2 regions of the Elioraea tepida genome follow, and region 1 is predicted to be linked to the other one. Evidence: riboswitches for the same ligand, from Rfam matches in the RefSeq annotation. Region 1 holds a riboswitch; the other holds the start of a gene.

Region 1 (7,400 bases):
TGTGTGCCGCCGCGCGGCACGTCCGGTCCCGCCTCCGCTGCTTGACGCTGTCGCCCCGACGGCGCTTTGACCGCCCGGCCTCCGGTGCCCGTGCAGCCGCGATCGCGTCGCGGAACCCGCTCCTGATCCAACGGCGCGCGGCTAACCGACAGCGTGTCAGGCGGCGAGCGGGGCGCGGGCGAGGTGCCGCACACCCATCTCCTCGAGCGTGTCGGCGATCGCTGCCGTGGCCCGGCGCATGTCGTCCGGGAAGAGGTGGCCGATCGCGCCGACGCGGAAGGTCGGCACGCTGGTCGTCGAGAAGTTCGAGATCAAGAAGCCCCGGCGCTTCAGCGCATCGACGAAGGGCTGAAGCGCGAAGGCCTGGTCGGGCGGCTGGTGCATCGTGACGATGATCGGCCCCTGGCGATCGCGCGGCACCCATGGGGTGAGGCCGAGCGCGGCGAGGCCGTCATAGAGGATACGTGCGTTCTCGGTGTAGCGGGCGAGACGCGCGGGCTGCCCGCCTTCCGCCTCGAACAGCTCGAGCGCCACCTCGAGCGCGGCAAGCGACTGGATCGGCGGGGTGAAGCGGATCGAGCCCCAGCCGTAGCTTCGCGCATGGTGCAGCAGGTCAGAGAGGTCGAGGCTCCAGCTCCCGGCATTGCCGCGGCAGGCCTCGAGACGATCCACCCGCGCCACCGCGACACCGATCCCGGGCATCGCCTCGAGGCATTTGTTCGAGGAGAAGACGATCGCATCCGTCTCCGGATGGGCGCCGAGATCGAACGGGATCGCCCCGAAGGCCGAGACAGCATCGACGATCAGCCGCCGCCCCGCCGCCCGAACCGCGGCGGCGATCTCCTCGACCGGGTTGATCACCGAGGTCGACGTCTCGCTGTGCACCACTGCGACGGTGCCGATCGAGGGGTCCTCGGCAAGCGCCTTTTCCACCATCTGCGCGGTGGCAAGTTCGCCTTCCGGGATCTCGATCGCAACAGCGACCCGCCCCGCCTCGCGGGCAAGCCGGATCATCCGCGTCCCGTAGTTCCCGTTGTTCGGGATCAGAACCTTCGTCCCCGGCGCGACGAAGGTGCGGAGTGCGGCCTCGACGATGAAATGGCCGCAGCCCTGCAGGGGGAGGCAGACATGCTCACCCTCGATGCCGCCGGCGATCGCCCGCAGGCGCTCGCGCAGGGCGGCATAGCGCGTGCGCGTGTCGTTGTCCCAGGGCGCGATGTCCTGCGCCATGGTGGCCTTTACGCGCGGGTGGGTCTGAACCGGGCCGGGGATGAGGAGAAGCGGGGGCTCTGTCATCGTCCCCTGATGCCACCGTCTCGGTGCGGTTTCCAGTGCCGGCCGTTCGGCGGTGCCATCGGCCCCGCTCATGCGACGAGCGCCGCCCCGATCTCGCGCAGGAGCTTGCGTCGAATGGCTTCGGCAAAGTCCTCGTAGGTCTCCGCGCGCAGTACAAACGCGCCCGGGCCGGTGATCACCTCCTCGGCGTAATAGGCCTCGAGCTCGGGCTCCTCGTGGACGACGGCGAGCGCGTTGACCGTGATGCCGAGAGCCTCCGCGGCCGCACGCCCGGCGCGTGCCGGGACGCCGGCGTTGGCGGGCCCGTCGCCGGAGACATCGATCACCCGCCGCGCCGCCGGGAAGGGGCAGCGGGCGAGAAGGGCAGCGGAAGCCATGAGCGCCTCGCCGAGCGCGGTCGCCCCGGGCGGGAGGATGCGCGGGGTCGCGTCGATCGCCGCCGCCACGGCCTCCGCCTCCTCCGCCCCGCCGACTCTGCTCCAGGTAACAGCGAGATCGTGCTCGCCCGGGCCGGCCCAGAGGAGGACGGCGACGGCGACCGCCCCGCGCGGCCCCGAGGTGGCGCGCGCAATGAGCTCGGCGTCCCGGAACGCCGCGGCGTAGCCGCCCATCATCAGGCCGAACTCGGCGAAATCGACGCTCGCCGAGACATCGACCGCGAGCGCGAGCGCGAGATCGACCGGCTCTGCCGTGGCCACGGGAAGGGCAGTCGGAAGGAGGGCGGAGGCGAGGGCGGCGCGTCGGGTGATCGGCATGGACGGAAGTTGCCGCAGGAGGCGGCGGCGGCACCAGCCCCAGGTCCGCCCTCGCACGCCGCGGTGGCGGTGCGTGACACCGAATTTAGCTGCCCTTCCACCACGGCGCTGTTACGCTATGAAGAGCAGAGGGGACGTCGGCGAATGCCGAGGCGGGGACACTCCTGCCCAGATCCTGATCTACAGGGGCGGGCTGCGCGCGGCGGCCCGGGTCAAGGGGGCTTCGGTGCTGGACACCACCCGACAGTCCGTGCCTGCGACGACGGCGCCGCCGCACCGGCACGACGACTTCATGGCGCCCTCTGCGCACCTGCCGGTCTCTGAGTTGATGTTGCATCTCGCGCGCGACTGGCCGGCCGAGCGGATCACGCTCGGCGAGCTGATCCATGCCTTCGGCACACGCGGCTACGGGGTGCTCGTCATCCTCTTCGCGATTCCAAACCTGATCCCGATCTACATTCCGGGCTGGTCGCCGATCTTCGGCATTCCGCTCTTTATCGTCTGCATGCAGATGGCGCTCGGTCTGCCCGAGCCGCGGCTTCCGGAGGTTCTGACGCGGAGGTCGCTGAAGAAGACCGACCTTCTGATGATCGTCGAGAAGTCGATGCCGTGGCTCAAGCGAATCGAACGCCATGTCCGGCCGCGGCCCTCGCTTCTGACCGGCGCGATCGGCGCACGGCTGATCGGCTTCTACGGCGCGTGGCTCGCTTTCCTCGTCACCATCCCGCTGCCGCTGACCAACGGGCCGACCAGCCTCGCCTGCGCGATCATGGCCTTCGGGCTGATGGAGGAGGACACGCGGCTGATCCTCGCCGGGGCCGTGGTCGGCGTCGGCGCCTCGGTGCTCGCGCTCTCGATCATCGGCGGCTTCGGATGGATCCTCGCCCAGGGGCTCGGCGTCATCTTCTGACCGGGATCGCGTCGCGACTCCTGTCAAGGGGTTGCGGCACGGAGACGACCGGTGCACGCTCGTTTGTGGCGTCGGTGGCCCGAGAGGACTGAAACGGGAACGGGGTGAGGGCCTTCCGTCCGGAGCCGCGGCCGCCCCCGCAACTGTAGGCGAGGAGTTTGTGGCGCAGGCCACTGGATGATGCGGCACCGCATCGTCTGGGAAGGCGGCAGGAGCGCAGGGCGATCGCCCTCCCTCGCGAGCCAGGAGACCGGCCGGCGCCAGTCATTCGCGCGCGCGGGGCGGGGTGAACCTGCGCAACGGACAGAAGTCCGCATGCGGCGACAACCGGGTGGGGTGTGTCGTGCCGCTGGGGGGCGGACGGACATGGTCATGACGCTTCGGTCCTGCCGCGCACGGCAGCGCTCCGCCTGTCCTCGACAGAAAAGGAGCACTGCATGCGCAACGCCTTCAGCGCGGGGACCTGCCTCGCCGCCCTCTTGCCCTGAGCCACACCGCGCCCGCCTTGGCGCAGGAGCAGGCATCGCCCTTACGCGCCCTGCCAGAGACGGTGGTCACGGCGACACGTATACCCACCCCCCTCGAGCGGATCGCCGCGGGCGTGACGGTGATCGACCGCCGCACCATCGAGGAGCGGGGCTACGCCACGCTCGCCGAGGCGCTGACGGCCGTGCCGGGGCTGCGGATCCGGTCCTCCGGCGGGCCCGGCGCCGAGGCTTTCGCCTTCATCCGCGGCGCCGAGAGCAAGCACACCCTCGTGCTGATCGATGGCGTCCCGGTCAACGACCCCTCGAACCCGGGCGGCGCGTTCGACTTCGGCAAGGACACGCTCGGCGATGTCGAACGCATCGAGATCGTGCGCGGCCCGATGTCGACGCTCTACGGCTCGAATGCCGTCGGCGGCGTTATCAACATCATCACCCGCCGTGCCACAGACCGCGCCGTCGCAGGCTCTGCCCAGATCGGCGCCGGCTACCCACGCGAGGCGTCGGGGCGAGTCTTCGCCTCCCTCCGTCACGGCCCCGTCGACGGCTCGATCAGCCTCGAGTCGCTCTCGCGGCACGGCTCGAACGCGATCGCCGACCGGTTGCGCTTGAACACAGGCGAACGCGACGGCTTCCGCGGCCAGACCGGGGCGGCGCGGCTTGGGCTGCAGCCAGCGCCCTGGGTCAGGCTCGACGTCTTCGGCAGGCAGCGCTACGCGGCCTATGGCCTCGACGGTTTCGACAACGCGGGGCGCCTCGTCGACGACCGGAACTACGAGGGGCGTGACAGGCTCGGCGTGTTCGGGGGAGCGGTGACGCTGACACCGCTCGGCGAGGCGCTTGAGACACGGCTCAGCGTGGTGCGCACACGCTATGTCCGGTCGCTCCGGAACCGGCCGGACGAGTTCTCTAACAGCCGCACGGACGACCGCTCTGAGGGGCAGCGTGACATCGTTTCGCTCGACAACACGCTGCGGCTTCCCGATCTCGGGCCGGTCGGCCTCGCGGCGGTGACGTTCGGGGCGTCGCGCCGGTGGGAGGGTCTAGACACAGACACGAGCTTCTCCAGCCTCAAGGAAACGGACCGGAGCGACGGCCTCTAAGCCGGGCTTCAGGGGCGCCTCTTCGGGCGCCTTGACCTTACCGCGCAAGTGCGGCGGGAGGATGCGGAAGGCTTCGGCACGGCCAACACCTGGCGCCTCGGCGTCGTCGTCCAGCTGCCCGAGATCGCAAGCCGCATCAAGGCCGCCTACGGGACGAGCTTCCGTGCTCCCGATCTCTTCGATCGCTTCGGGTTCGGCGGCAACCCGCTGCTCCGCCCCGAGCGCGGCCGCAGCGTCGAGGTGGGGGCGGAAGCCGATCTCCCGCTGTTCGGTCTGGCTGACGGCGTGACGCTCGGCGCGACCTGGTTCTCGAGCAGGATCACCGACCTTATCCAGTATGTCGGCCCGTTCCCGATCGGCCGGAACGAGAACGTGGGCCGAGCGAAGATCGAGGGCGCAGAGGCGGTGCTGACGCTGCGGCCCGCAAGCTGGGCCACGCTCATCGCCACCTACACCTACACCGACGCGCGCGACGCGCAGGACGATACGCGCCTGCTGCGCCGGCCGGAACATGCGGCCTCGGCCTCGGCGCAACTCGTGTTCGGCCGCTTCACCCTGAGCCCGGAGCTCGTGTTCGTCGGGCGCTTCCGCGACGTGCTCTACACGGATGACGGGCAATTCGCCGGGCGGGGGATTTCCCCCTCCGGCGTGCTCGCGAACCTCTCGGCAAGCTACCGACTGACGGAGACGCTGAGGCTGATCGCGCTCGCACGCAACATCGGCGACAGCGACTTCGAGCCGACGAACGGCTACCGCACGCCCGGTCGCTCGGTGTTCGCCGGGCTCACGGCGCGCTGGTGATCAGCGCGTCGCGCCCGGCTGCCACAGCACCTCGGTGGCGCCGCGGCCGTTGAGCCAGCGGCCAAGCACGAACAGATGATCGGAGAGGCGGTTGAGGTAGCGCACCGCCTCTGGGTTGACCGGCTCGGCGTTGGCGAGGGCTACCGTCGCCCGCGCTCGGCGGCGCGCGCGATCGTCCGCGCATGGTGCGCCCAGGCCGAAGCCGGGCTGCCGCCCGGAAGCACGAAGGACTTCAGCGGCGGCAGCTCCCCGTTCATGCGCGCGACCTCCTCCTCGAGCCGCGCGATTTGCCCCGGAACGATGCGGAGCGCCGCGCCGTCCGCCTCGCGGGGAGCGAACGGAACACAGAGATCGGCGCCGAGGTCGAACAGGTCCTGCTGGATGCGCGCGAGCATCGCATCGGCCACGGCGAGATCCGAACCAGGCTCGCCCGCGCCGGTGATGAGCCGCAACAGGCCGATCGCCGCGTTCGTCTCGTCCACCTTGCCGATCGCCTCGATCCGCGGCGTGTCCTTGCCCACGCGCGTGCCGTCGCCGAGCGAGGTCTGCCCGCGGTCGCCGCCGCGTGTGGTGATGCGATCGAGCCTGACCATTGCCCTCCTCTCCCGTTCCGTTGCCGTGACGTTCAGTCGATGATGCGGAAGGTGATGGGGATGGCGACCTGTTCCTCGACCGGCACGCCGCCGCGCCGGGCCGGGTCGAACCGCCACTGCCAGAGCGCCTCCTGCGCCGCCCGGTCGAGCAGCAGATGGCCGCTCGATCGCAGGACGTCCACTGCCGACGGAGTGCCCGCGGCGCTGACCGTGACCGCGAGCACCACCGTTCCCTCGATCCGCCTCTGCCGTGCCTCGAGGGGCACGACGGGATCGACGCGGCGCCCCACCGTCGCCGGGCGTGTGTCGAGGGCGAGGGCGGCGGCACCGAACCCGGCCGACTCCTCCGCCGCTCTGCTCCAGGCCGAGGCGGCAGGCGCCGTCGCGCCGGGAGACTGCCCGCTCCGCCGTGCCTCGGCGCGGCGCGGCGGCGGCTCAGGCGGCGGGGGAGGCGGCAGGGGCAGAGTGGAGGCCGTCGGGGCGGCGGTGGCTGCCTCCTCGTGAGGGGGCGGAAGCGTTTCCGCGGGCGTCCGTGCCGCGGTCTCGGCCACCGCCTCGACCGTCGCCTCCGCCGACGCGGCCTGGTCCATTGCCGCTTCCGCCGACGCATCGTGCGCCATCGCGGCCGGCGGCGCGCTCTCTCGAGCCTCGGGCGCTCGGTGCGCGTCACGCGGATCCGGCGGCACTCCCTCGACATCCTCGGCCTCCTCGCCGCCGCCGGGCGAGAGAACCACGGGAATGCCAGGGGCTTCGCCCGCAACGTCCGCCCCTCTGCGCAGCACGCCGGTCGGCAGGATCAGGGCAAGTGCTGCGGCGTGCAGAAACAGCGCGGCTGCGGCCGCCACCCTCATGGCAGAACCCTCGGCATCGCGTCGGTGCCGATTCTCACCCCGAACACCCGTCCTGCGTGCTCGGGCGTCATCACCTCCTCGGGCGGGCCGTCCGCCGCGATGCGACCCGCGGCGAGGAGCACGATCCGGTCGGCGAAGCGGGCGGCGAGCCCGAGGTCGTGCAGAACCACCGCCACCACCCGGCCGCGTTCCGCCTCGCGGCGCAACAGGCGCATCAGGGCGAAGCTTTGGGCAGGGTCGAGATCGGCGGCAGGTTCATCGAGCAAAAGCGCGTCCTCCCCGGTCGCGAGCGCGCGCGCGAGCATCGCCCGCCTTGCCTCGCCGCCGGAGAGCGTGTCGACCCGACGTTCGGCGAGCGCCTCGAGCCCACAGGCGGCAAGCGCGGCCGCGACCTCTGCCTCTCCCCGGTCGCCATGCGGCAGACGGCCGAGCGCCGCGACCTCGCGCACCGTCATCCCCCATGCAGCACGGGCTCCTTGTTCGAGCCAAGCGACACGCCGCGCCCGCTCGCGCCGATCGAGGCGGGCGAGCGGCACGCCCTCGAGGCTCACTCCCCCTGCATCGGGAACCAAAAGCCCCGCGAGCACGGAGAGCAGCGTCGTCTTG
Region 2 (7,400 bases), 540 kb from region 1:
TCACTTGGCTCGCGCTCGCGCCGCGCACGGGCAGGACGCACCAGCTCCGCGTCCATTGTGCCGCGTCGGGCTTCCCGATCCTCGGCGACCGGCTGCATGGCGCGGCGGCTGAGGAGGGACTGCAGCTTCTCGCGCGCAGCGTGACGATCCCGGGCTGGGCCGGGCGCCAGACGATCACGGTCGAGGCGCCCGTGCCGGCGCACATGGTGGAGGCGCTCTCGGCCTGCGGCTGGAAGGGGTAAGGTGGCGCCCGCCCGCGCGGCGCGGTGCCGCCGCTGCCGCGGTTGCTGGGCCGCTGCGCGTCGTTCCAGACCGCACGTCGCGTGGGAGCCCCGCGCCCTGCGATCCAGGGCGCGGGGCTTTTGGTCACGTCAGTTCGGCACGCAGTTTCCGAGCGGCGTTCACCAGGTTGAACATCGCGGGCTTGACCTCACTCCAGCTGCGTGTCTTGAGGCCGCAATCGGGGTTCACCCACAGCCGCTCGACGGGAATACGATTGGTCGCGCGGCGCAACAGCCCAGCCATCTCCTCGGCCGTGGGAACGCGGGGCGAATGGATGTCCCATACGCCCGGCCCGATCTCGTTCGGGTAGTTGAAGTCCAGAAAGGCCTCAAGCAGCTCCATGTTGCTGCGCGCGGTCTCGATCGAGATCACGTCGGCGTCCATCGCCGCGATATCGGCGATGATGTCGTTGAACTCGCTGTAGCACATGTGGGTGTGGATCTGAGTGTCGTCGCGCACCACGCTCGAGGCGAGGCGGAAGCAGGCGACGGCCCAGCGGAGATAGTCGGCACGGTCCGCCATGCGCAGCGGCAGCCCCTCCCGGAAGGCCGGCTCGTCGATTTGGATGATCGGGATGCCGGCGGCCTCGAGGTCAGCCACCTCGTCGCGGAGCGCGAGCGCGATCTGCCGGCAAATGGTTTCGCGCGGGATGTCGGTGCGCGCGAAGGACCATTGCAGCATTGTCACGGGCCCGGTCAGCATGCCCTTCATCGGCCTGTCCGTCAGCGACTGCGCGTAGGCCGACCAGCGGACGGTCATCGGGGCGGGGCGCGAGACGTCCGCCCAGATGATCGGCGGGGCGACGCAGCGGCTGCCGTAGGATTGCACCCAGCCGTGCTTCGTGAAAGCGAAGCCAGAGAGTTGTTCGCCGAAGTACTTCACCATGTCGTTGCGCTCGAACTCGCCATGGACCGGTACGTCCACACCGATCTCCTCCTGCCAGCGCACCGCGTCGGCGATCAGGCGTTCGATCTCGGCCTCGTAACCTTCCTGGTCGAGTTCGCCGCGGGCGAGGCGTGCGCGCAGCGCCCGGACCTCGGTCGTCTGGGGGAAGGAGCCGATGGACGTCACCGGCAGCTTCGGTAGGCGGAGCCGCGCGGCCTGCGCGATGGCGCGCACCGGATAGGCGCTGGCCCGTCGCTCCATCTCCGGCGTGATGGCAGCGAGGCGCGCAGCGACCGCCGGATCGTGCAGCCGGGCATCCTGGCGGGCCTCGGCGAGCACCCGGTCGCTCTCCTCGAACGCGGCCGCGACGGCCTGCTCGCCCTCGTCCACGGCGCGCGCCAGGATGGCGACCTCCTTCAGCTTCTCGTTGGCGAAGGCGAGGCGGCGCTTCAGCGCTGGGTCGAGCGTGGTCTCCATCGCGACGCTGTGCGGCACGTGAAGCAGCGAGCAAGAGGGCGCGACCATCAGCCGCCTGCCGAAGCCCGCCGCCTCGGCGGCGCGGAGCTGCGCGAGCGCCCGGCGCAGGTCGGTGCGCCAGACATTGCGGCCGTCCACGACGCCAAGAGAGAGCCAGCGATCCTTCGGGAGTGCATCCAGCACGTCGTCGAGCTGCCAGGGCGCGCGGACGAGATCCACATGCAAGCCAGCGACCGGCAGCGAGGTAGCCAGCGCGAGATTGTCGCGCAGGCCCTCGAAATAGGTGGTCAGCAGCAGGTTCAGCCCCGGCGCGGCATCCGCAAGCGCACGAAAGCCGGTGCGATAGGCCTCCGCAGCGCCGGGCGGGAGGTCCATGACGAGGCAGGGTTCGTCGATCTGTACCCAGGCGGCGCCGGCTTCGGCGATGCCGCGCAACCCCTCAGCGTAGGCCGGCAGCAGGGCGGGCAGAAGCTCGAGCGGGCGCGATCCGTCCTCGGTCTTGGACAAGAGGAGGAACGAGACCGGGCCAAGCAGAACGGGGCGCGTGCGCGTGCCATGCGCCACCCCGTCGGCATAAGCCTCGGCCCAGCGGTTGTGCAGCAGGCGAAAGCGCATTCGCGCCGAGAGGCGCGGCACGAGGTAGTGGTAGTTGGTGTCGAACCACTTCGTCATCTCGAGCGCCGTGGCCGTGCCGGGGATGCCCGCCTCCCGCTCCGCCGCGGTGCCGCGCGCACCGCGCGCGAGCGCGAAGATCGTTGCGAGCCCGGCGGGCCCGTGGCCCGACCAGCCATAGCCCTCGGGGATGGCGGCGAAGGCGCAGGCAGTCTCGAGCACGTGGTCGTAGAGAGCGAAATCGCCCGAGGGGATATGGCTGATGCCGCTGCCCTGCTGGACCGCGCGCGCGCCGGCGCGCAGCGCGGTTACGGTAGCGAGCAGGTCGGCTTCGGTGGACTTGCCGGCCCAGAAGGCTTCGAGGGCGGTCTTGAGTTCGCGGCGTGGCCCGATGCGCGGGTAGCCGAGATTGCTGGCGATCGTCATCGCAGTCGGTCTCCGTCTCCCGGTGCACCCAGCCCGGTCGAAAGGGTGGCGCGCTCCCGCAGTAACGGGCTGCACGGCGTCGGCAGGTCTCCTGGCTCGCGGGTGCTGGGCTCGCGCCCGTCATCGCCGGTCCGGTCTTCCCGTGCCGTGGCACAGTGACGCCTCCGACGGAGGCTTGGACCGGCGACTTCCCGCCGACAGTTGCTGGGGCAGCGTCCGACTTGGGGGCATTCCCCGTACGGACTTCCCTCTTCGCCCGCTCGCGCGGGACCGACGCCTCATAAAGTTATCCTTATATCTTTTATCGATCAAGTGCCGCGGTCGAGCAAAGGCGAAGCCCCTCGCAGCGCACGCTCTTCCGCCAGCCGAACACCCGTCCGGCTGGGCAGCCGCCAGGCGACGCCAGCCGAAGCCGGAATCCCCGTTCCCTCGACAGCCCCTGAGGCGTGGCCGCCAGAGGACGCGCGGGCAAGCCCGGCCGCGACCGCCCGCGCGGACAACTCGCTCGACAGGCGAGATGCGATGCGCGAAGCCTGGCCGCGCCTCACCGCGTCGCCCCCTTTGCAGCGCGGCGGCTTTGCCGCGGTTCCGTGGTCAGCGAGGCACCGGCAGCGCTCGCAGCCGCAGGGGTTACGCTCTGCCGGCCGGCGTCAGCCGACGCTGCGAACGATCGCCCGCCACGCTTCGGAGTGGGGGATCGGTCAGTTCGGTCCGGTCGGGCGTGGCGAACAGATAGTCGCCATCGCCGCGGAAGCCGTCGTCCCACGCCGGCTCGCCGAGGCGCCGGCCGCGATAGCCGAGCGGCGCCAGAAGCGACCAGATCGCGTCCGGGGTCTCGCCCGCGCGCGCGAGCGAGGCTGAGGAAATCTCGAGCAACAGGACCGGGCGGAAGCGCTCGAGCAGGCGCCGCGCTCCCCGGAGCGCGTGCACCTCGAACCCCTCGATGTCGCATTTGACCAGATCGATGCGCGCGAGCCGAAAGCGGTCCGCGATCGCGTCCAGCGTCTCCACCGCAACGGCGTCCGACCGGTGCGCCGCGCGGTCGACCCGCCGCGCGAAGCTCGCCAAGCCGAACCCGACGGCACCGGACGGCTTGATCGGGGTCAGAAGCGTGGCCGTTCCCGGAGCGTCCGAGACACCGACCGGCACGATCTCGACCTGACGGAGCCGCCGCAGCGCGACCACGAGGCGCAGGATCCCAAGCGCGTAGGGGGATGGCTCGATGGCGAGGATCCGGCCGCGCGGAGCAAGCCGCGCAAAGAGCTTGGTGAACTGGCCGGCATGGGCGCCGACATCGAGGATGACGGCATCGGAGGCGACGACCGGCCGCAGCAGCGGCAGAAGATCGCGATGGTGCTGTTGCGTCACCGCCTTGACGATGTGTGCGACACGGTCGAGCCGGCCGCGCAGGGTCGGACGGATCACGACCCGGCCTGAAGGCGGACGGCCGCGGCACAGGCGACGTCGGTCGGCGCGCCGGCCCCGGCGGGCAGGTCGCCCCACGTCCGTTGCACCCGGTAGCGCGCCGGGCCGAGCGCGACGATCAGGCTCTCCTCTAGCATCATCCCCTCCCGCCAGGTCAGCCTGGCGTGATCAGATCTTCGGTGCGCCGCAGGCGGCGGTCGCGCCACGCGGTGGCGGCGAGCGAGGCAATCATTAGCACGACAATCACGAGCGCCGCCGGGTGCTCGAGGATCTCAGCCGGGTCGCCTCCCGAGAGCTGCCAAGCGCGCAGGAGCGCGGTCTCGATCAGCTGCCCGAGCAGGAGCCCGACGACGACCGCGGCGACCGGGTAGCCCGCCGAGGACATCAGCCAGCCGAGCACGGCGAAGACGAACAACGTCACGGGCCCGGCGATCGAGCCCTCGATCGCGAAGGCGCCCATGGTCGCGAGCACGAGCACGCAGGCGATGAGGACGCGGAGCGGCAGCCGCATGATCGCGCTTGCCGCGAACACGAAGCCGGTGCCGACGACGAGCAGGAGCAGGGCTTGGGCGAAGTTCGACAGGATGATGGCGTAGACGAGGTCGCGGTTCTGGTCCATGAACCGAGGCCCCCCCACCACGTTGTGCATCGCGAAGGCGGCGAGCAGGATCGCCGTCGCCCCGCCGCCCGGGATGCCGAGGGCGAGCATCGTCGCCATCGCCCCGCCCTCGGAGGAGGAGTTCGCGCTCTCCGACGCGATCACGCCTTCTGGGTTGCCCTTGCCGAAACTGTCCCGGTCCTCGGACACGCGCCGCGCCTCGGCATAGGAGAGCAGGTTCGAGATTGAGGACCCCACCCCCGGGGTGGCGCCGACGAGCGCGCCGATGATCGACCCGCGCAGGAGCGTCTTCGGGTGCCGCAGCGCCAGCGCCCCGCCGGCGAGGATGCGCGCGAGGCTGATCCTGCGGTCCTCCTTCGCCTCGACGAGGAAGCGCGTGTTCACGAGCGCGAAGAGCTGGCTCGCCGCGAGCAGGCCCACCATGGCCGGGATGGTGGGCACGCCGTCGAGCAGCCCGGGGATGCCCGCGGTGCCGCGCAGATAGCCCGCGGTGTTCATGCCGACGGTTCCGATCAGGATGCCGATCGCTGCGGCGAACAGCCCGCGCGCGAGCGACGACCCGCCGAGCGAGCCGAGCAGAGCCAGGCCCCAGATCGCGATCGCCGCCATCTCGAATGGCCCGATCTTGAGCACGAGCTCAGCGATCGGCTGCACGAGCACGAACAGCACGGCACAGCTTCCGAGCACGCCGAGGCAGGAGGCGACGAGGGCGAGGCCGAGCGCCTCGTTGTGCCGGCCCTGCCGCGCCATCGGGTAGCCGTCGAAGGTGGTCGCCACCGCCGAGGAGGTGCCGGGGATGTTCATCAGCACCGCCGGCACCGAGCCGCCGAAGCCCGCGCCGGTGTAGACCGAGGCGAGGAAGATGATCGCCGGCAAAACCTCCATGTCGAGCGTCGCCGGCAGCACAAGCGCCATCGCCCTCGAGACGGAGATGCCCGGCATGGCGCCGAACACGAGGCCGATCAGGAGGCCCGGAACGACCCAGATCCAGGCCTCGAGCGAGCCCGCGAGCAGCGTGACAGCCGAGCCGGCGGCGTCGAGGTCGATCATCGCGGCCTCAGAGCACGGCCGTCGGGAACGGGTAGGGGATCAGGGCGCGGAAGCCGAGGATCACCGCCGCGGCGAAGGCGAGCGGGAACAGCACGAGCCAGAGCGGCCGGCGCTCGCCGCCGACGAACAGCCCCGCGGCGACGAACAGAGCCATCGCGACGTCGTAGCCGATGCGCTCGAGCGCGAGGATGAAGAGGCCGAACGCCGCCACCATCGCGAGCGTGCGCAGCCGGCCGGCCCGATCGCCCGCGGCCGCTGGCGCGGCGTCCGCTCCCCGGCGGAGGCAGCCCGCCGCGATCACCGCCCACAGCACGAGGACGAGGATCGCCGTCGGCTGGACGAGCAGGAGGTTGTTGACGGAGAGCGAGACCGAGCGGGCATCGATCAGGTAGGCGAGCGCGAGGGCGGCGAGTGCCGTGACGAGGGCGAGCTCGCCCCAGGCGATCCGGCGCAGCCTGCCTTCCCTGTCTGCCCCCTGCAACGACGCCCCCGCGCGAGGCCGCGTCAGGCGCCCTTGAGGAGATCGGCGTAGTTCTGCATCAGCGCGGCGCTGCGCAGATAGGCGGCGTTCGAGGCCTCCGGCCCGTACCAGGTGGTGGCGAGCTGCTGCCCCTTCAGCGCGGCGAGGCACTCGGGGTCCTTCGTCGTTCGCTCGATCACCTGCTCGAGGAAACGGTAGCGTTCGGGCGCGCGCTCGCGGAAGCGTCGCGTCACCACGAAGCCGCGCTGCGAGCCGTCGACGAACTCGGGCGCGAAGCCGTTCGCCTTTGCGTAGTCGGTGATCAGCCTCGCCTCCTCGAAGCCTTCCACCTTCTCCTCGGCGAAGACGAGCAGAGGACGGATCCGATCCTTCACCGGCAGGAAGCCCTCGCCGCCGACGAGGCCGATGTCGACATGCCCGCCCATCGTCGCGGTCCGCGCCGGGCCGCCGCCGTCATAGGTGACGATGCGCATCCGCGACCGGTCGATTCCGGAGGCCTGCATCAGGAGGGCGAGGTTCACGAGGTCGGCCGAGGCGGGCTGGATGCCGACGCTGAGGCTGCGCGGGTCGCGCCGCAGCTGCGCGATCGCCTCCTCGATCGTCGCGATCGGCTTCGTCGTCGCGGTGGCGACGAGCGTGGCGTCGCGCGAGGGCAGGTTAATCATCCAGAAGTCTTCGGCCTTGTAGGTGGCGTTTCGGGTGATGATCGAGAGCGGAATGAACGGCCCGGCCGAGTGCACCATCACCATCTAGCCGTCGTCCGGCTGCTGCAGGTCGTACATGTTGCCGAGCATCGTTCCGCCGCCGGGGCGATTCTGGACCACCACGGGCTGGCCGAAATGCTTCTGCAGGAACGGCGCGATCGCGCGCGCGTAGCGGTCGTTGTAGCCGCCCGTGGCGAAGGGCACGAGGATGGTCAGCGGGCGGTCGGGATAGGCCTGGGCGCGGAGGACCCGCGGGGCGGCGAGCGATGCCGCAGTCGCGGCGATGAGCAGCCTCCGGCGCCGGAGCGTCCTCCGTGGTGCGGCTATGCGCGTTTCTCCGCCATCTTGGCCCAGGGCTTGAGTTCCCTCTCGCGCCAGCCTTGAGCCGCTCGCGTGTCAACCGTCAACGCGCGGGGCCGTGCAGCCTAGCGCGTGCGCG

The links. Region 1 has a riboswitch for cobalamin ahead of KO353_RS16825 (TonB-dependent receptor). Riboswitches for the same ligand answer to the same signal wherever they lie in the genome.
Region 2: it holds a riboswitch for cobalamin, as region 1 does, so the genes downstream of both, metE (5-methyltetrahydropteroyltriglutamate--homocysteine S-methyltransferase) here and KO353_RS16825 (TonB-dependent receptor) in region 1, are expected to answer to the same signal.

What each region holds. Positions count from the first base shown of each region.
Region 1 covers NZ_CP076448.1:905,011-912,410, reverse strand. The annotation lists gene KO353_RS04395 (2-aminoethylphosphonate--pyruvate transaminase) at 157-1,296, opposite strand; gene KO353_RS04390 (DUF1194 domain-containing protein) at 1,365-2,051, opposite strand; gene KO353_RS04385 (exopolysaccharide biosynthesis protein) at 2,278-2,961, shown strand; cobalamin riboswitch at 3,017-3,234, shown strand; gene KO353_RS16825 (TonB-dependent receptor) at 3,512-4,549, shown strand; partial or broken gene KO353_RS04375 (TonB-dependent receptor plug domain-containing protein) at 4,580-5,350, shown strand; partial or broken gene KO353_RS04370 (cob(I)yrinic acid a,c-diamide adenosyltransferase) at 5,351-5,943, opposite strand; gene KO353_RS04365 (energy transducer TonB) at 5,976-6,794, opposite strand; gene KO353_RS04360 (ABC transporter ATP-binding protein) at 6,791-7,400, opposite strand, start outside.
Region 2 covers NZ_CP076448.1:1,442,340-1,449,739, reverse strand. The annotation lists gene KO353_RS06985 (RluA family pseudouridine synthase) at 1-242, shown strand, start outside; gene metE (5-methyltetrahydropteroyltriglutamate--homocysteine S-methyltransferase) at 367-2,682, opposite strand; cobalamin riboswitch at 2,747-2,972, opposite strand; gene KO353_RS06975 (FkbM family methyltransferase) at 3,313-4,107, opposite strand; gene KO353_RS06970 (hypothetical protein) at 4,104-4,244, opposite strand; gene KO353_RS06965 (tripartite tricarboxylate transporter permease) at 4,262-5,776, opposite strand; gene KO353_RS06960 (tripartite tricarboxylate transporter TctB family protein) at 5,784-6,257, opposite strand; gene KO353_RS06955 (type 2 periplasmic-binding domain-containing protein) at 6,281-7,006, opposite strand; gene KO353_RS06950 (tripartite tricarboxylate transporter substrate-binding protein) at 7,007-7,165, opposite strand.